2 regions of the Bradyrhizobium sp. BRP56 genome follow, and region 2 is predicted to be linked to the other one. Evidence: predicted binding sites of a transcription regulator. Region 2 holds the regulator's gene; the other holds the start of a gene.
The links. Region 2 encodes PhoB, which activates phosphate uptake and scavenging genes when phosphate is short. Its sites were predicted from a motif close to TGTCATNNANCTGTCAT; they were not measured.

Region 1 (9,658 bases), on a different contig from region 2:
CGTCGAGCGTGGCGACGGCCAATCCGACCGCCAGGATCGCAACCGCGAGCACCAGCGACAGCAGCGTGATGGGAATGTTGTACCCGGCTTCGATGCCGGGATCGTACGCCAGCATGGCGACGAAATGGGTGGCCCAGATACCGCAACCGCCGACCGCCGCATCGAGGCCGATCCAGATCTCGCGGGCCCGCCCCTGTGCGGCGCGGGCACGGTGAAACAGGCTGATCGCGACGGCGCTGGCGAGCAGGCAGATCACCCCGCCAAGGACGACCAGCCGCCAGTCATGTTCCAAAGTGAGACAGGTCAGAACGCGATACATATAGGCCCCCTTTATGGACCTATAAGAACAGACGCATTCGTGTAGGAACGGTAACCGCACCGCAGCAGGGTTCCACGCATGGTGAAAAAGCCTTGAATGCAGGCGATCGCATCAGGGCAAAGCTGAGAAGCCTCGCCGCAGCTCGTCTCAACGCCGAGCCTCTGACCATGCGCCGATCCAGATCAGCGCAGCCGCCGCCAGCAACACGCCGGCGGAGATGACGAGCGCCGCATGCAGGCCGGCGATGAAGGCCGCGGACCGGCTGACCATCGAGCCGAACAGTGCGACGCCGAGCACGCTGCCGGTCTGCCGGGTCGCGTTCAACACCCCGGCCGCGATGCCGGCATGCTGCGGCTCGGCGCTGCCGAGCAGCGCCGATGTCAGGGGCGGCACCAGCAGGCCGAGGCCGCCGCACACGGCCAGCAATTGCAGGCAGATCGCGAGATAGCTCGTGCCGGGGCCGATGAACAGCAGCGCAAGACATCCGGCGGCCGAGAGCGCGGCACCGAGCGCGATTGTCGCCGGCGCGCCGATCCGCTCCGCGACATGCGGCGCGATCAGGTTGGCGGGCAGCACGGCGCCGAGCATCGGCACGAACGCGAGGCCAGTGGCGAACGCCGACAGCCCGTTGACCTGCTGGAAGTAGAGGCTGAGCACGAAGATCAGGCCGTAGAACGCGACATTGACCAGGAGGCCGACCAGCGAGGTCAGGGCAAACATCCGGTGGCGAAACAGCGACAGCGGCAGCATCGGCTGCGGCGCGCGCGCCTCACGCCAGACGAACAGCACGGAGAAGACGGCGGCGAGAACGAAGCCCGCGATCACGAACGGGCTGCCCCAGCCGAGCGCGCCGCCTTCGATCAGCGCGCCGGCCAGCGTGCCGAGCGCGGCGATCGCCGCGACCTGACCCGGCAGATCGAGCCGGTGTTGCTGATGACGCGTGGTTTCGCTGGCAAAGCGCCAGGCGAGCCACAAGCCGGCGAGGCCGATCGGCAGGTTGACCAGAAAGATCGCGCGCCAGCCGACCAGCGCGATCAGTCCGCCGCCGACGAACGGGCCGGCGGTGAGCGCAAGGCTCGCGCCCGCGGCCCAGACACCGACCGCCCGTCCCCGCGCCTTCTCGTCTTCATAGGCATGGCGGAGCAGCGCCAGCGAGTTCGGCACCAGGATGGCCGCGGCCAGCCCCTGCACGCAGCGGGCGGCGATCAGCGTCGTCGCATCAGGCGCGATCGCGCAGCCAACCGATGCCGCGGTGAAGATCGCAAACCCGGCCATGAAGATGCGCTTGGCGCCGATCCGGTCGCCGAGCGCGCCCGCGGTCAGGATGAAGGCCGCAAAGGCGATCGTGTAGGCGCTAACCAGCCATTGCAGTTCGGCAACGCCACCGCCGAGCGAGGCGCCGATCGCGTTGAGCGCCGTGTTGACGATGGTGACATCGAGCTGCACGACGCCATAGCCGAGACTCATCGCGGCGAGCGTCAACGTCGCCGCGAGCCCGCTCGTTTGCTGATGCGACGTTGCGCGGCGGTCCGGCATGTGCCGGACGTTCAGGGAGGTCTGTTGCATGGTCTTGTCCTTGCTCTCGGCAACCAATGCGAGACATAGGCCTTCGTTTCGCCGCAACACTTCGCCACGGATCGAAGTGTGAAATCGCGTGCCTGGCCGGTCTGTCCGACGGCGGCCCGCTTGCGCGGCGTTTTGCCTCAATAGACCTACGGACCGCCCTCGCGCGGCTCGCCGGCCCGAGCGCAGGGCGGATCATGCGCATGCGCGCGTCGACCTCACACTTTGGTAAACGTCACAGCCGGCTCAGCCGTCCCCATGCTGATGCATATCGTCCATTCGCCGCGCGCCAACTAACCCGCATCGACGCCGGGACGGCCGCAAAATCGGCAAAAAAGCCGGCGAAACCGCCTGAAACGGCGGAACATGCAGTGGCCCCATCGCGGTCCTGCGACTCACATTCCGCAGAGCGAGAACATATGTAGCCAATATGACAATGACGCTGGACGAGGGCCGAAGGTTGGCTTGTCAAGGGCTGCACAACGCATCGGTTTTGCCTTATGGGTCATCGCGTACGGTGCGTTTGCCCGTCACCCGTCGCCGTCCGTGATCGGGTCCCACTGAAATTTGCCGCCCCGCCGGGAGGATGAATGCTTCGGCTGCTGACCACGCTCGGGCGTGGTTTCAAGGAAAAGATCGGCTGGAAACGGCTCGGGATCGCCGCGAGTGTGTTGATCATCGCGTTCGCGATCACGTCGCTTGTTCACACCCTGAAGGGCGTCGATACCGGCATCATTCTCACCGCGCTCACCAACATCGCGCCGCACCGGATCGCGCTGGCGGCGCTCTGCGTGGTCGGGGCGTTCTGCACGCTGACCTTCTACGACTTCTTCGCGCTGCGCACGATCGGCAAGATCCATGTCCCCTACCGCATCGCAGCGCTGTCGAGCTTCACGAGCTACACGATCGGCCACAATATCGGCGCCACGGTTTTCACCGGCGGCGCGATCCGCTTCCGGATCTATTCCGATTATGGCCTCTCCGCGATCGACGTCGCCAAGATCTGCTTTCTGTCGGGCCTGACCTTCTGGCTCGGCAATTTGTTCGTGCTCGGCTTCGGCATGGCCTGGCACCCGGCGGCGGCGTCGGCGATGGACCTGCTGCCGCCGGCGATGAACCGGCTGATCGCGCTCGGCTGCCTTGCCGGCATCGGTGCCTATTTCGTCTGGCTCCTGACCGGCGAGAAGCGCCGCGAGCTCGGCCAGAACGGCTGGAAGGTGGTGCTGCCCTCGGCCAAGCTGACGCTGTTGCAGATCCTGATCGGAGTGGTCGATCTCGGTTTCTGCGCGCTCGCAATGTACCTGCTGATGCCGACCGAGCCGCATATCGACTTCGTCTCGCTGGCGGTCGTGTTCATCCTGGCGACGCTGCTCGGCTTCGCCAGCCACGCCCCCGGCTCGATCGGCGTGTTCGACGCCGCGATGCTGGTGGCGCTGCCGGAGTTCAGCAAGGAACAATTGCTGGCGACGCTGGTCGTGTTCCGCATCCTCTACTTCCTGATCCCGTTCGGGATTTCGATCTCGATCATGGGCATGCGCGAGCTCTGGCTCAACGTGGTGCAGCCTTGGCAAGAGCGGAAACGGCTAAGCCAAGCCTGCACGGCTTCGGCGACCGTGCGGCAACCGATCGAAAGCCGGCAGCAGCGGGTCAGGCAGCTGAAACGGTAACGGACAACGTTATCGGCCCCTGTGCGGGCCCTCGACCCCGGATTTTCGATCCTCGCGACCGCTTCTCTTATTTTCGCCGTACCGCTCGCGTCAAACCGCGCCATGATTGGCTTTTTGGTTCGATTTTCGTTTCGGGTGACGGTCTGCAGCGTGCTGCTCGGCAGCGCGCTGGCCGCGGTCTTCGCATCGGCCGCGGACGCGCAGGACAACCAGTTGCAGATCTCCTGGGAGGTCCGCAACCGCTTCCGCCTGTTCCGCGAGGAACGCGACTTCCGCCTGCATGTCGAGAGCGGGCTTGGCCGCAGCGTGCTGGCCTCGGAACAGACGCTGGAACTGCAAAGCGACGGCCGCGGCTGGGCGCGCAACACAGTGAACCGGCTCTGCATCGACCTGCAGGGCCGCGTCAGCGAACCCTGCACGCGCGACAACGTCAAGGAAAGCTATCTGACGCCGATCGATCATCCGATCGTCGTACGGCTCACCGGGCCGGTTCCGGTCGGCGCGACCTGCGCCTGGTCGTTCGACGACGGCGACGGGCCGCAATCCTCGACATTCGATTGCGCCGAGCCGATCAACCTGCGCGTCCGCTACGGCCGCACCACGGTCGCGACCGTCGACGTCGCAAGCGGCTCGGACGCCAACCAGCGCGTGACGACGCAGATCGAGGTGCGCGACTTGCTGATCGCGGGCCTCGGCGACAGCATCGCATCCGGCGAGGGCAATCCCGACCGCGCGATTGCGCTCTCCGACGAGGGGTTCTGCTTCCGCTCCTATCTCGGCGGGGCGCAATATTACCGGCCGAGCCGCGCCGGCTACAAAGGCGGCCGCGCCTGCGAAGCACCGGACACCCTGACCAACTGGCAGCGCCAGAGCGCGCTGTGGCTCAACTCGGCCTGTCACCGATCGCTGTACAGCTACCAGACCCGCACCGCGCTCGCGCTCGCCGTGCAATATCCGCACATCGCGGTGACCTATCTGCCGCTGGCCTGCACCGGCGCCAGCATCGCCGACGGCCTGCTCGGCTCGCAGCAGGCGCGGGAATGCCTGCCGACGAAGACAGCCAACACCTGCTCGGGCACCGTCAACGGCCAGATCGCCGAGCTGCGCACGGCACTCGCCGCCGCCAAGCGCCGTCAGCCCGACCGCACCCTCGACCTCGTGCTGCTCTCGATCGGCGCCAACGACATCTACTTCTCCGGCCTCGTCGCCAACGTGATCGTCGACACGCCGACCGAGCGCACGCTGTTCAGCCGCGGCGGCTCGATGGCCAGCGTCGAGGATGCCCGTTCGGCGCTGGCGCGCGACCTGCCGGCCGATTTTGCCAAGCTGCGCGATGCGCTGAAGCCGCTGGTCGGCGGCGATCTCTCGCACGTGATCTACACGGCCTACGCCAATCCGGCGCTGGCCAATGGCGGCGCGCCCTGCCCCGGCGGCCGCGCCGGCTTCGAGATCCATCCCTCGTTCAACGCGGATCCCAACCGCCTCGCGTCGGTCTCGAGCTTCGTGCAGAACGAGTTCCTGCCGCAGCTCAAGGCGATCGCGCAGTGCCAGTCCGGCATTATCTGCCGCAATCCGCAGGCCGACCGCATGACCTTCGTCGATGCGCATCAGGACGCGTTTGCGAGCCATGGCTTCTGCGCACGCGCCTCGACCGATCCGGAATTCGACCGCGACTGCTTCGCTGCCAACGGCGAGAGCTTCGTCTCGGACATCGTCGCCGCCGCCAACCAGCCGCTGAAATGCGGCCGCAGCGCCGGCGAATACCGCGCCTATCTGCCGCGCGCGCGCTGGATCCGCGACGCCAATGACAGCTACTTCACGGCGATGACCTACCCGCAGGGCCTGCCGTCCTCGATGCAGCCAAGCGACATCCACGACGCGACATGGGGCATCCTGTCGGCGGTGTATGGCGGCGCGGTGCATCCGAGTGCCGAAGGCCATGCCGCGATGGCCGATGCGGCGGTCCCCGCGGCCGCCACCGTGCTGCAGTTGAACACCGCTGTGCCCGAAGTGATTACCGAGCCGGTCGCGCCACTGCCGATGCCGATTGCACCGACGGGACAGCGCTGAACGCTCACGCTGCCACGCAGGAGCGGAGCGTGAGCGCGCGCAGATCGGAGCGTTAGCGAGAGAGAAGTGTTAGTGCCGCTTCGTCGCGGGCACCGGCGCGGCCGGCTTCGCCACCGCGGCTTGCGCCGGCAGGTATTTGGCGACGATCGCGGGATCGAGCTGGGCCACCGCGGTGTCAGGCAGCCGGGTCCAGACCTCATCCTTGCCGAACAGAGAGATGCCGAGAAAGCCGCGCATGGTCAGCGTCTGACCATCGGCGCTCAACGTCATCTTGGCCTTGTAGACCTTGCCGTTGCGCGGATCGAGCACGTTGCCGCCTTCATAGGCGAGCCCGTTGCGCTTCATGTCGCGAATGAGGGGAATGCCGAGCCACGGCATGTCCTTGCGATCGTCGGTGCATTTCGAGCAGACCGGATTGGGCGGATCGCCGGGCGATGAAAACATCTTTGCGATCATGCCTTCGAACAGACCATTGCGCTCGATCACCAGGAACCAGCCCTCGGGCTTGCCGTCTTCGACCTTTTGCCAAAGGCCGGCAGCCGACGGGTCGGCCGCCGAGGCCGCAAGCGGAGCAGCTAGCGCAAAGGCCGTGGCGATCGCGAGGATCAGCCGAAGTCTGGATAGCGTGTTCCGCATCATCATCACCTGATCAATCGACCAACTCGACTACAAGCAGACTACGGCCATTTCACGGAGTGTTCCAGTACTCGCGCCGCGCAGGAAATGGCCCATGCCCCTGGCACTGGTCTCCGCTCGAGTGAAATCAGTTCACCCCGAGCTTCTTCTGCAGACTCGATGACGAGGTTGTGTACTGGAACACCAGCCGCTTGTCCGGATACACGTAGCGGTGCGCCTTCTGCGCCATCAGCGCACCCTCGTGGAAGCCGGAGAGAATGAGCTTGAGCTTGCCCGGATAGGTGTTGATGTCGCCGATCGCGAAGATGCCGGACACGTTGGTCTCGAACGCCGCGGTGTCGACCGGCACCAGATTGTTCTCCAGCGCCACGCCCCAGTTCGCGACCGGGCCGAGCTTCATGGTGAGTCCGAAGAACGGCAGCATCGTATCGCAGGCGATCGTCGAGACCGCATTGTCGTTGCCCTTGAGCGCCGCGCCCGAGAGCTGGCCGTTGGCGCCTTCGAGCCCCGTGACCTGGCCGATCTTCAGATCCATCCTGCCGTCGGCAACGAGCGCACGCATCTGCTCGACGCTGTGCGGCGCCGCGCGGAAATCGTCGCGCCGGTGCAGCAGCGTGATGCGCTTGGCGATCGGATGCAGATTGAGCGTCCAGTCGAGCGCGGAATCGCCGCCGCCGACGATCAGGATGTTCTTGTCTCGGAATTGCTCCATCTTGCGCACGGCATAAAACACCGACGTGCCTTCATAGGCCTCGATGCCCGGCACCGGCGGGCGCTTCGGCTGGAACGAGCCGCCACCGGCCGAGATCACGACGACCTTGCACTCGAACTCCTTGCCGGCGTCGGTCTTCACCCGGAACAGGGGATCGCCGATCTTCTCGATGCTCTCGACCATCTCGTTGAGATGGAAGGTCGGGCCGAACGGCTTGATCTGCTCCAGCAGCTGTTCGGTGAGGCCCTGACCGGTGACGAAGGGAATTCCGGGAATGTCGTAGATCGGCTTCTCCGGATAGAGCTCGGCGCATTGCCCGCCGATCTTGTCGAGGATGTCGACCAGATGCACCTTCATGTCGAGCAGGCCCAGTTCGAACACGGCGAACAGTCCGCAGGGGCCCGCGCCAATAATCAGCACATCGGTCTTGATCGCTTCGCTCATGTCCGCTTCTTTTCAGTTGAAATCGACTGGACGGCTTTTTCGCCTGTCCAGCCAAGTGGGCCGGATCGCGACATGCATAATAGGGACAGCGGCTGGCGCGGCAACCCCTTGCCGAGCCTGCGCAACTCGGCTGTATGGGCGGGAAACCGACGGAGATCCCCCTCGTGAATGCCCCTGTCCGTGCTGACGATGCGCCGCGCCTGGAAGACTTTCCCTACCGCCTGTCCGACAATGTGCGCTTTGCCGATCTCGACCCCAACGGGCACGTCAACAACGCCGTCTATGCGAGCTATTTTGAAACCGGCCGCGTCACGCTGGTGAAGGACCGCAGCATGGGGCTGATGCCGGCGGGGCTCGGCTGGATCATGGTGCGCCTCGACATCCATTTCCGCGCCGAGCTGCACTGGCCGGGTCAGATCGAGCTCGGGCTCGGTCTCGTCAAGTTTGGACGCACATCGACCACCTTCGACCAGGTGGTGTTTTCGGAAGGCAGATGCGTGGCATCGGCGAAGGCGGTCACGGTGATGATCGATGAGGCCACGCGGAGGCCGGCGCCGCTGCCGGCGGAGGTCAAGCAGAACTTCCGCCGCTGGGTCCGTCGCGGAGTGAATCCGGACGGCGAATAAGAGATCCTAGGCCTGTCGCTCCGGCGTCGACACGACCAATCCGTCGAGATCGTCGGTCACCTTGATCTGGCAGGACAGCCGCGAATTCGGACGCACGTCGAAGCCGAAATCCAGCATGTCCTCTTCCATCGGCGACGGCGCGCCGACCTTCTCGCGCCAGGCTTCATCGACATAGACATGGCAGGTCGCACAGGCGCAGGCGCCGCCGCATTCGGCTTCAATGCCGGGAATGGCGTTGCGGATTGCGCCTTCCATCACCGTCGCGCCGTTCTCGATGTCAACTGTGCGTTTCTCGCCGGAATGGTCGATAAAGTGGATTTTGGCCATGATTGCTCGTGCTGCCGGAATGCGCCGGACGATGGATGGAAAGGTCCCGGGCAGTCGTATAACGGGTCGGTCCGCACAGCGCTAGCGCGGAGACCGAAAACCTGCCAGCCGGTTGGGAAGCCGCCCAAGCCTTCGCAGCGGGCCGCCGAGACGCCGGACGCCTAGGAGCGGCCCAGGATCAGCTCGATCGCCGTGCGCGCCTCGGCGATCGCGGCGCCGAGCGCGGCAAGCGGCTGGGCCGCATCGGAACCGCCGGTCAGCGCGGTCTCCAGCTGGGCAGCAGCCTCGGCGACGCCGAAGGCGCCGATCGCCCGCGCCGATCCTTTCAGGGTGTGGGCATGGGTCGCCGCCTCCGGCGGCAAGGCGGCCAGTTCACCGAGGATCCGGGCCGACTGGGTCGAGAACATGGCCAGCACTTCCCGCTCGAGGCCCGGATCGCCCAGCGTCATGCGCTGAAGATGATCGACGTCGATCGGCCCGGCGCCGGGCGCCAGCGGCGGCGATTGCGTCCATTCGACCCGTTCGAGGTGAAGCGGCATGGCCTGTCCCTGTCGTCTCCGCCGGGCCCTCGCCGGCGGATCGTTGGCCCAGCCAATCACGAAACTGGTTAACGGATTGTTGTTGGGATGATCGGCAAAACCGCCCGATTATGGACAATTTCCGGACACAATCGGCGCTCTAGAGCGGGAATTTCGAGTGCCCATAAGGCCTTATGGCGCAAAGCTGTTAACGATGATTAAGAAAGTATTAATCGCAAGCATTTCATTCGCATCGCTCTCCCAATAGGATGTTTGCGGATGTAGCGGACAAGCCGCCCAGGGGGGCCGGCTTGCGCTCCGCTTGTGGGCACCGGCTTCGAGCTTGCGTGGGGACGATCGCAGGCTCGCCGACGCGTAAAATAGTGAGAGGGCTCAGACTGAACATGGCGAACACTCCCAAGAAGGTCAAAGATCCCACCGAAGTCGCGCTTTCTGCCATCCAGGAAGCCCTCAACATCAGCGAACAGGGCGCGGAGAATCGCAGCCCCCTCAACGAAGGCGCCGCGCCGCCGAACCTGCCGCCCGCTGCCGATTTTTCAGCCACATCGTTCGAGTCCCGTCCGAGTAATTCCGATCGTTCGGCGTTCGAGCCGATCGAAGAACCGCGCGCGCCGCGCCGCGCCGCCAATGATGATCGCGAAACCATCGGCCAGATGCTGCAGACGCTGCAGGGAGGACGCGCGCGCAACGCCTTCACGCTGTTCTTTGTCTGCTCCGGCGCCTGGCTGCTGGGCGGCGTCATCCTCACCATCGCG
Region 2 (9,658 bases):
TGAGGCGGTTCTGGTTCGCAAGCGCGGTGATTCCGGGGTCTGATGAAGCGGCCCGATGCCTCCCGAGGGAAGGTCGCTATGACCGCGCCTGGGCGAGACATGAACCGACGGGATGAAAGCCGCCGCGATGGCAATTGACGATTCGCATTCCTCCATCTTCTCGCCCTGGCCCGACCGGTTGCGCCACTCTGCGCTGATCCTGCTTGCCGCAGCGCTGGCCTTGAGCGTGGTGGTCGCGCTTGGCGAATTGTCGCTGGTGCGCGCCTGCGCCGTGTTCGTCTGCATCGCGGCCGCGGCGCTGGTGCCATGGCGGCTGCATGATGCCGGAACCTCGCGCGAGGATGTCCGCGGCGTCAATCCGGTCGAGGCCGCCACCGTCAGCGCGGTCGTCGCCGGCATGCCGGATCCGGCCGTGCTGCTCGATCGCGCCGGCCGCGTCATCCATCTCAACGCCGCCGCGGCGCAGCTCGCGCCCGCGCTGCGCAAGAACGAACTGGCGCAATTTGCCTTGCGCTCGCCGGAGATCATCACCGCGCTGCGCGAGGCTATCGCGACCACCGAGCCGCGCCGCGCCACCTACACCGACCACGTTCCGGTCGATCGCTGGATGGAACTGGTGATCACGCCGGTGCCGGTGCCGACCCAGTTCGGCGGCACCGAGAAGTGCATGCTGATGACCTTCCACGACCTGACGCCGCTGCGCCGGGTCGAGGAGATGCGCGCCGACTTCGTCGCCAATGCCAGCCACGAGCTGCGCACGCCGCTCGCCGCGCTGTCCGGCTTCATCGACACGCTGCAGGGGCCGGCGCGTGAGGACGCGCGGGCGCGCGAGCGCTTCCTCGGCATCATGCACACCCAGGCGACCCGCATGGCGCGGCTGATCGACGATTTGCTGTCGCTGTCACGGGTCGAGCTGTCGGCCCATGTGCGGCCCGAGGCCTCGATCGATATCGTGCCGATCATCCGCCAGGTCGCCGACGGGCTCGAGGCGCTGGCCAGCGAGCGCCAGGTCGAGATTGAGGTCGACCTGCCTCAGGCCCCGGTCATGATCGCCGGCGATCGCGAGGAACTGCTCCGCCTGTTCGAGAACCTGATCGAGAATGCCCTCAAATACGGCGCCTCCGGGGGCCGCGTCATAGTGTCGCTGAATCAGGCCGTTTCGGGCGCATCGGGCGAGGGGACCCCCGAAATCCGTGTCATGGTACGGGATTTCGGCCCCGGCATCGCGCCGGAGCACCTGCCACGGCTGACCGAGCGCTTCTACCGGGTCGACGTCGGCGACAGCCGCAACCAGGGCGGAACGGGCCTCGGATTATCGCTGGTGAAACATATTCTTAACCGTCATCGCGGGCGTCTTTTGATCGAGAGCGTGCCGAAGAACGGCGCCACTTTTACCGCCTGTTTTCCCCGGCCGAAGACCCCGTTACCAACCCAAAGCTAAGCGTTTTCAGAAGCTTAGCGTTGTCATCCAACTGTCATCCAACCTTCGTAAAAGCAGCACCGACCGCTCCTAGATGGACCGGCGTGAGCGCGATCGGGCGCATTCGGCGCTTCGCTCACAGGATGGAGACCACCCATGAATTTCATCAAAGCAATCGTCGCAGCCGGCATGATCGCCGCTTCGACGTCGGCCTTCGCTGCCGATATTACCGGCGCGGGCGCGACGTTTCCGTTCCCGATCTATTCGAAGTGGGCTGACGCCTACAAAAAGGAGACCGGCAACGGTCTGAACTACCAGTCGATCGGCTCCGGCGCCGGCATCAAGCAGATCCAGGCCAAGACCGTGACCTTCGGCGCCACCGACGCGCCGCTCAAGCACGAGCAGCTCGAGAAGGACGGCCTCGTCCAGTGGCCGATGGTGATGGGCGCGATCGTCCCGGTCGTGAACCTCGAAGGCATCAAGCCGGGCGACCTGATCCTGTCGGGCGAAGTGCTCGGCGACATCTATCTCGGCAAGATCACCAAGTGGAATGACGCGGCGATCGCCAAGCTCAATCCGAAGCTGACCCTGCCGGGCGATGCCATCACCGTCGTGCGCCGTTCGGACGGTTCGGGCACCACCTTCAACTTCACCGACTATCTCTCCAAGTCGAACGCCGACTGGAAGTCCAAGGTCGGTTCCGGCACCGCGGTCGAATGGCCGGTCGGCGTCGGCGCCAAGGGCAACGAAGGCGTTGCCGGCAACATCGGCCAGACCAAGAACGCGATCGGCTATGTCGAGTATGCCTACGCCAAGCAGAACAAGCTGACCTACACCGGGCTGGTCAACAAGGCCGGCAAGACCGTGCAGCCGACGATGGCTGCCTTCCAGGCTGCCGCCTCGAATGCCGACTGGGCCAAGGCTCCCGGCTACTACGTGATCCTGACCGACCAGCCGGGCGAAGCCTCCTGGCCGATCACCGCGGCGACCTTCATCCTGATGCACAAGGACTCGACCGACAAGGCGGCCTCGCAGGAAGCGCTCAAGTTCTTCAAGTACGCCTTCGAGAAGGGCGACAAGGCGGCCGAAGAGCTCGACTACATCCCGATGCCGGACTCGGTCGTCAAGCTGATCGAGAAGACCTGGTCGTCGGACATCAAGAGCTAAGTCCGACGCTGCGACAGGACCTGTGCCGACTCGATCGCGGCGCAGGTTGAGCGACCAAGACCCGGTCTCCATCACCGCGGCAACAAGCGCGGGATCGAGGCCGGGGTTCGCGCCTCAAGGGGCGTGGCTGGAACGACGACGCCCGGCCAAATGCGTCAGTGAAGATCGCTTCGGGGCGTAGCGGCTTGCGTGGCTTTTGCATACTAAAGAGGGGATTGGCGTGGCAGACATGGCTGTTCAGAGCGATGTGATGGAAGCCGCGGGACCTTACGATCGCGCCAAGGCCCTCAGCGCCTTCAAGCTCGGTGACCTCACTTTCTATTGGATCACCCGCATCTCGGCGATTTCGGTTCTGTTGATCCTCGGCGGCATCATCCTGTCGCTGATCGTCGGCGCCTGGCCGGCGATGAAGGAATACGGCTTCGCCTTCCTCTGGACGCAGCGCTGGGCGCCCTCGGCCGATCCGCCGGTGCTCGGCGCGCTCGGCCCGATCTACGGCACGCTGATCACCTCGGTCATCGCGATGCTGATCGCCATTCCGGTCGGCATCGGCATCGCCGTGTTCCTCACCGAGCTCTGCCCGCAAATGCTGCGCCGCCCGATCGGCATCGCGATCGAGCTGCTCGCCGGCATCCCCTCGATCATCTACGGCATGTGGGGCTTCTTCGTGCTCGGCCCGTTCCTGGCCAACACCTTCCAGCCTTTCATGATCCGGATCTTCGAGGGCGTCCCGGTGCTGGGCGCGGTGTTCGCAGGCCCGCCGTCCTATCTCAGCCTGTTCAACGCTGCGCTGATCCTTGCGATCATGGTGCTGCCCTTCATCACCGCGATCTCGGTCGACGTGTTCAAGACCGTGCCGCCGGTGCTGAAAGAGGCCGCCTACGGCATGGGCTGCACCACCTGGGAGGTCGTCCGCAGCGTCGTGATTCCCTACACCCGCGTCGGCGTGATCGGCGGCATCATGCTGGCGCTCGGCCGCGCCCTCGGCGAGACCATGGCGGTGACCTTCATCATCGGCAACTCGTTCCGGATCTCGTCGTCGATCTTCGCGCCGGGCACCACGATCTCGGCGGCGATCGCCAGCGAATTCGCCGAGAGCGACGGCCTGCACCAGTCCGGCCTGATCCTGCTCGGCCTGCTGCTGTTCGTGCTGACCTTCTTTGTGCTCGCCGGCGCGCGGCTGATGCTGATGCGGCTTGAAAAGAAGGCGGGGAAGTAACGCCATGAACCCGATCTACAAATCCCGCCGCCGCAGCGACATCGTCATCCGCGCACTCTGTGTCGGCGCGGCGCTGTTCGGCGTCACCTGGCTGGCGCTGATCCTGATCACGCTGCTCTATAACGGCCTTGCCGGCCTCAGCGTGCAGCTGTTCACCCAGAACACGCCGCCGCCCGGCTCGACCGAAGGCGGCCTGCTCAACGCCATCGTCGGCTCGGTCATCATGACCGTGATCGGCGTCGGCATCGGCGCGCCGCTTGGCCTGTTCGCCGGCACCTACCTCGCCGAATACGGCAAGCACGACAAGCTGACCTCGGTGATCCGCTTCATCAACGACATCCTGCTCAGCGCGCCCTCGATCATCATCGGCCTGTTCATCTATGGTGCGGTGGTGGTGCCGATGCGCGGCTTCTCGGCGATCGCAGGCAGCCTTGCGCTCGCGGTGATCGTGATCCCGGTCGTGCTGCGCACCACCGAGGACATGCTGCTCTTGGTGCCCAATCCGCTGCGCGAGGCCGCCTCCGCGCTCGGCCTGCCGCGTTCGCTGGTGATCAAGCGGATCGCTTATCGTGCGGCGCGATCGGGGCTGATCACCGGCGTGCTGCTGGCGACCGCCCGCGTCGCCGGCGAGACCGCGCCGCTGCTGTTCACCGCGCTGTCGAACCAGTTCTTCAGCCTGGATCTGACCAAGACGATGGCCAACCTGCCGGTGACCATCAATAACTTCGTGCAGAGCCCCTACGCCTACTGGAAAGAGCTGGCGTGGAGCGGTGCGCTGCTCATCACATTCACCGTGCTCGCGTTGAATATCGGCGCGCGTATCCTTGGTGCCGAAAGGGCCGCAAAATGACCGAGCTTTCCGTCTCCACGACTGCCGCAGGCCACATTCCGCAGGTTCCGCTGCCGGAAGCGCCGCCGAAAGTCACGGTGCGCAATCTCAACTTCTATTACGGCGAGCACCACGCGCTGAAGAACATCAACCTGACGCTCGGCACCAACCGCGTCACGGCGTTCATCGGCCCGTCCGGCTGCGGCAAGTCGACCCTGCTGCGCATCTTCAACCGGATGTACGACCTGTATCCGGGCCAACGCGCGGTCGGCCAGCTGATGCTGGACCAGACCAACATTCTCGACCCCAAGCTCGACCTCAACTTGCTGCGCGCGCGGGTCGGCATGGTGTTCCAGAAGCCGACGCCGTTCCCGATGACGATCTACGAGAACATCGCCTTCGGCATCCGCCTCTACGAGAAGATCTCGAAGTCCGAGATGGACGACCGGGTCGAGAAGGCGCTGCGCGGCGGCGCGCTGTGGAACGAGGTCAAGGACAAGCTGAACGCCTCCGGCCTGTCGCTCTCCGGCGGCCAGCAGCAGCGCCTGTGCATCGCGCGCACCGTGGCGGTGCGCCCCGAGGTGATCCTGTTCGACGAGCCGTGCTCGGCGCTCGACCCGATCTCGACCGCCAAGGTCGAGGAACTGATCCAGGAGCTCTCCGAGGACTACACGATCGCGATCGTCACCCACAACATGCAGCAGGCGGCGCGCGTCTCCGACAAGACCGCCTTCATGTATCTCGGCGAGCTGATCGAGTTCGACGACACCAACAAGATCTTTACCTCACCGAGCGATCGGCGCACCCAGGACTACATCACCGGCCGGTTCGGTTGACCGGCGCATGATCCGGAAAAGTGGAAACCGGTTTTCCGATCAGGTCATGCTAAAATTCAGGACACGAAGCCATGATCCCCGGGATCATGGTTGAGGGAGACAAGCGATGGCTTCTGAACATACCGCCAAGGCATTCGACAGCGACCTGCAGGAGTTGACCCGCCTGGTCGCCGAGATGGGCGGCCTGGTCGAACGAATGATTACCGAGTCGGTCGACGCGCTGATCCGTCGCGACGTCGCGCTCGGCAAGCGCGTGGTCGCCGCCGACATCGAGATCGACAATCTGCAGCGCAACATCGAAGAGCGCGCGGTGCTGACGATCGCGCGCCGCCAGCCGATGGCGATCGACCTGCGTGAGATCGTCAGCGCGATGCGCGTCGCCACCGATCTCGAGCGGATCGGCGACCTCGCCAAGAACATGGGCAAGCGCGTCGCGGCGCTGGAGAGCGATTTCCAGCCGCTGAAGTTGATCCGCGGCCTCGAGCACATGACCGACCTCGTACTGTCGCAGGTCAAGTCGGTGCTCGACGCCTACGCCGCGCACGACCTGCCGGCGGCGATGAACGTCTGGAAGGGCGACGAGGAGGTCGATGCGATCTGCACCTCGCTGTTCCGCGAACTGCTCACCTACATGATGGAAGATCCGCGCAACATCTCGTTCTGCATCCATCTGATGTTCTGCGCCAAGAACATCGAGCGGATCGGCGATCACGCCACCAATATCGCCGAGACCGTGTTCTACATGATCGAGGGCCAGCAGATCACCGACAAGCGCCCGAAGGGCGACATGACCACTTTTGCCACCACGGTGCCGGGCAACTGAGGCATGATCGGCAAGCGCGGAACCGGCAAGAGTGAAACTGGATGGTCCTCGCGACAACTCGCTTCCGCGGGGACTATGCTTGAGGAAGTAAGCGTTTCGGTTTGCGTCTGGGCAACGGATCACCACAGAGAAAGAACTTAGACCGATGAGCGCACGCATTCTGGTAGTCGAAGACGAGGAAGCGCTGACGACGCTGTTGCGCTACAATCTCGATGCGGAAGGCTACGATGTCGAGACGGTGGGGCGCGGCGACGATGCGGATACAAGGCTGAAGGAGCGCGTTCCCGACCTCGTGGTGCTGGACTGGATGCTGCCGGGCCTGTCCGGCATCGAACTGTGCCGCCGCCTGCGGGCGCGGCCCGAGACCAAGCAGCTTCCGATCATTATGCTGACCGCGCGCGGCGAGGAAAGCGAGCGCGTGCGCGGGCTTGCCACCGGCGCGGACGATTACATCGTCAAGCCGTTCTCGGTGCCGGAGCTGCTGGCGCGGGTGAAGGGCCTGTTGCGCCGCGCCAGCCCGGAGCGGCTTGCGACCGTGTTGACCTACGGCGACATCGAGCTCGACCGCGAGAAGCGCCGCGTGGCGCGCTCGGGCCGTCCGATCGATCTCGGGCCGACCGAGTATCGCCTGCTCGAATTCTTCCTCGAGCATCCCGGCCGCGTGTTCAGCCGCGAGCAACTGCTCGACAGCGTCTGGGGTCGCGACATCTACATCGATGAGCGCACCGTCGACGTGCATATCGGCCGCCTGCGCAAGCTGCTCAATCCGGGCCGCGAGCAGGATCCGATCCGCACCGTGCGCGGCGCCGGCTACGCGCTCGACGACCGCTTTGCCAAGGCCGAGCCGCAGCCGTAATGGGCGTTGGCTTAGCCCCGGCCCATCCAGCATCGTCATTGCGAGCGTAGCGAAGCAATCCATTTCACCGCAAACGCGGAACGATGGATTGCTTCGTCGCTAACGCTCCTCGCAATGACGGTGGAGGCCACAAAAAAAATCCCCGCTTTCGCGGGGATTTGTTTTTCAGGTCTTCCGTCGTTTTCCCGAGTGCTCACTTGATCTGCGGTTTCGCCGACGGCCGGCGGCGATCGGCGGCGGGCTGGTAGGCGACGCGCGAGTGATGCGCGCAATAGGGCAGGCCGGCGAGCGCCTTGCCGCCGCAGAAGAAGAATTCCGGGCTCGAGGGATCGCCGACCGGCCAGTGACAGGTGGCCTCGTTGAGCTCGAGCAGCGACAGCCGCTGGCTCATCGGCACCACATTGTCGTAGGAGATCGGATCGGGCTCCATCTCGACCTCGAAGGCATGCGCCAGCGCGGTGTTGCCGCGCGAGACCGGACGCGCCACCCGCATCATGTGCTGGGCCGGGCGAGCCTTGCGCTGCCGCGGCGCGGCCGTGGAGGGTGCCTTGGCGCGGCCGGAGAGGCCGAGCCGATGCACTTTGCCGATCACGGCGTTTCGCGTCACATTGCCAAGTTCCGCCGCGATCTGGCTGGCCGACAGGCCGGACTCCCAGAGTTTCTTCAGCTGCTCGACGCGATCGTCGGACCAGGTCAATACAGTCATCGCATTCTTCCCTTCGCGTAGCGCCGGCCAATCATTGGAGCGGCGCTGCGAGCCAATCTGGACAAATATCCCTGCGGCCAGAATCCCTTAGCCCTCGCCGGGCACGGTGTTGCGCCCGAACGTTTACGCGAGACACAAAGGCTACTTAGAGGGTCCAGTACCGCCGCACGAGATGTCGTACCCGACAGGCCAAACGCTACAATATGGCGTGACTCTGGCGCAAGAGTCCGCGGCCGTGCGTCCACATGTTCCCACACAGTTAAGCATCGCGATGAGGCTTTTCCACCGCACCGGAATGCTCCGGATTGCGCTCGTTTCGCATTGCAGGAAGGCCACTTCGTGACGATTGACACTTACCGACCGCAGCATAGAATGCCCGCCACGTGCCGCCCGCAAAGGCGGCCGTTTTGTTTTCCGAAGCTGGCCGTTGCTGCGCTGGCGTCAAGGCGCAGCGGCAATTGTCGGCTTAAAAACCGTCAGTGATCGCCATGACCAACGCTGCCACGTCGCATCTGCTCCCCGTCTTCGCCAGGGTCGATCTCGGCTTCGAGCGCGGCGAGGGCGCCTGGCTGATCGCAACCAACGGCGACCGCTATCTCGATTTCACCTCGGGCGTCGCGGTCAACGCGCTCGGGCACGCGCATCCGCATCTGGTCAAGGCGCTGCAGGAACAGGCGACCAAGCTCTGGCACATGTCGAACCTGTTCAAGAGCCCGGACGGCGAGGTGCTTGCCGCACGGCTGTGCGAGCAGAGCTTTGCCGACTTCGTGTTCTTCTGCAATTCCGGCGCGGAAGCGATGGAGGGCGTGATCAAGCTGGTCCGCCACTATCACTTCTCCAAGGGCCATGGCGAGCGCTACCGCATCATCACCTTCGAGGGCGCCTTCCACGGCCGCACGCTGGGTACGCTGGCGGCGACCGGCTCGGCGAAATATCTCGAGGGCTTTGGCCCGCCGATGGACGGCTTCGACCAGGTGCCGCATGGCGACATCGAGGCGGTGAAGAAGGCGATCGGTCCGCACACCGCCGGCATCCTGATCGAGCCGGTGCAGGGCGAGGGCGGCGTGCGCTCGGCGCCGCAGGCGTTCTTCAAGGCGCTGCGCGCGCTCTGCGACGAGCACGGCCTGCTACTCGCCTTCGACGAGGTGCAGACCGGCATGGGCCGCACCGGCGAGCTGTTCGCCTACAAGCGCACTGGCGTCACGCCGGACGTGATGTCGCTGGCCAAGGCGCTCGGCGGCGGTTTTCCGATCGGCGCGGTGCTGGCGACCGCCCAGGCTGCGGCCGGCATGGCGCCCGGCTCGCACGGCTCGACCTTCGGCGGCAATCCGCTCGCGGTCGCCGCCGCCAATGCCGTGCTCGACGTCATGCTGAAACCCGGCTTCTTCGAGTATGTGCAGAAGATGTCGCTGCTGCTCAAGCAGAAGCTCGCTTCCGTCGTCGACCGCTATCCCGGTGTGCTGTCGGAGGTGCGCGGCGAGGGGCTGTTGATCGGCGTCAAGGCCGTGGTGCCGTCGGGCGACCTGATCGCAGCGCTGCGCAACGAGAAGCTGCTCACCGTCGGCGCAGGCGACAATGTGGTGCGGTTCCTGGCGCCGCTGATCGTGACCGAGGCCGAGATCGACCAGTCGATCACCGCGCTCGAGCGCGCCTGCTCTGTGCTGTCGGCGGCGCAGCCGAAGAAGGCGGCTGGATAATGAGCAAGCCGGTCCGTCACTTCCTCGATATCAACGAGCTGCCGCTCGGCGAGCTGCGCAACATGCTGTCCGCCGGAGCCGCCATGAAGGCGAAGCTGAAGGCGC

Region 1: a site for PhoB is predicted at 2,302-2,318, ahead of I6F38_RS09675 (YbhN family protein). Genes of this name have one in related genera too.

Annotation. Positions count from the first base shown of each region.
Region 1 covers NZ_JADYVV010000010.1:73,328-82,985, reverse strand. Annotated here, with positions in the region: gene I6F38_RS09685 (EAL domain-containing protein) at 1-319, opposite strand, end outside; gene I6F38_RS09680 (MFS transporter) at 467-1,855, opposite strand; gene I6F38_RS09675 (YbhN family protein) at 2,473-3,549, shown strand; gene I6F38_RS09670 (hypothetical protein) at 3,703-5,619, shown strand; gene I6F38_RS09665 (DUF2147 domain-containing protein) at 5,689-6,255, opposite strand; gene I6F38_RS09660 (NAD(P)/FAD-dependent oxidoreductase) at 6,383-7,411, opposite strand; gene I6F38_RS09655 (thioesterase family protein) at 7,576-8,037, shown strand; gene I6F38_RS09650 (2Fe-2S iron-sulfur cluster-binding protein) at 8,044-8,364, opposite strand; gene I6F38_RS09645 (Hpt domain-containing protein) at 8,526-8,903, opposite strand; gene I6F38_RS09640 (negative regulator of septation ring formation) at 9,287-9,658, shown strand, end outside.
Region 2 covers NZ_JADYVV010000064.1:43,485-53,142, forward strand. Annotated here, with positions in the region: gene I6F38_RS33555 (lysylphosphatidylglycerol synthase domain-containing protein) at 1-43, shown strand, start outside; gene I6F38_RS33560 (ATP-binding protein) at 128-1,441, shown strand; gene pstS (phosphate ABC transporter substrate-binding protein PstS) at 1,577-2,587, shown strand; gene pstC (phosphate ABC transporter permease subunit PstC) at 2,817-3,806, shown strand; gene pstA (phosphate ABC transporter permease PstA) at 3,811-4,656, shown strand; gene pstB (phosphate ABC transporter ATP-binding protein PstB) at 4,653-5,471, shown strand; gene phoU (phosphate signaling complex protein PhoU) at 5,578-6,294, shown strand; gene phoB (phosphate regulon transcriptional regulator PhoB) at 6,440-7,150, shown strand; gene I6F38_RS33595 (GcrA family cell cycle regulator) at 7,344-7,856, opposite strand; gene I6F38_RS33600 (aspartate aminotransferase family protein) at 8,345-9,553, shown strand; gene argF (ornithine carbamoyltransferase) at 9,553-9,658, shown strand, end outside.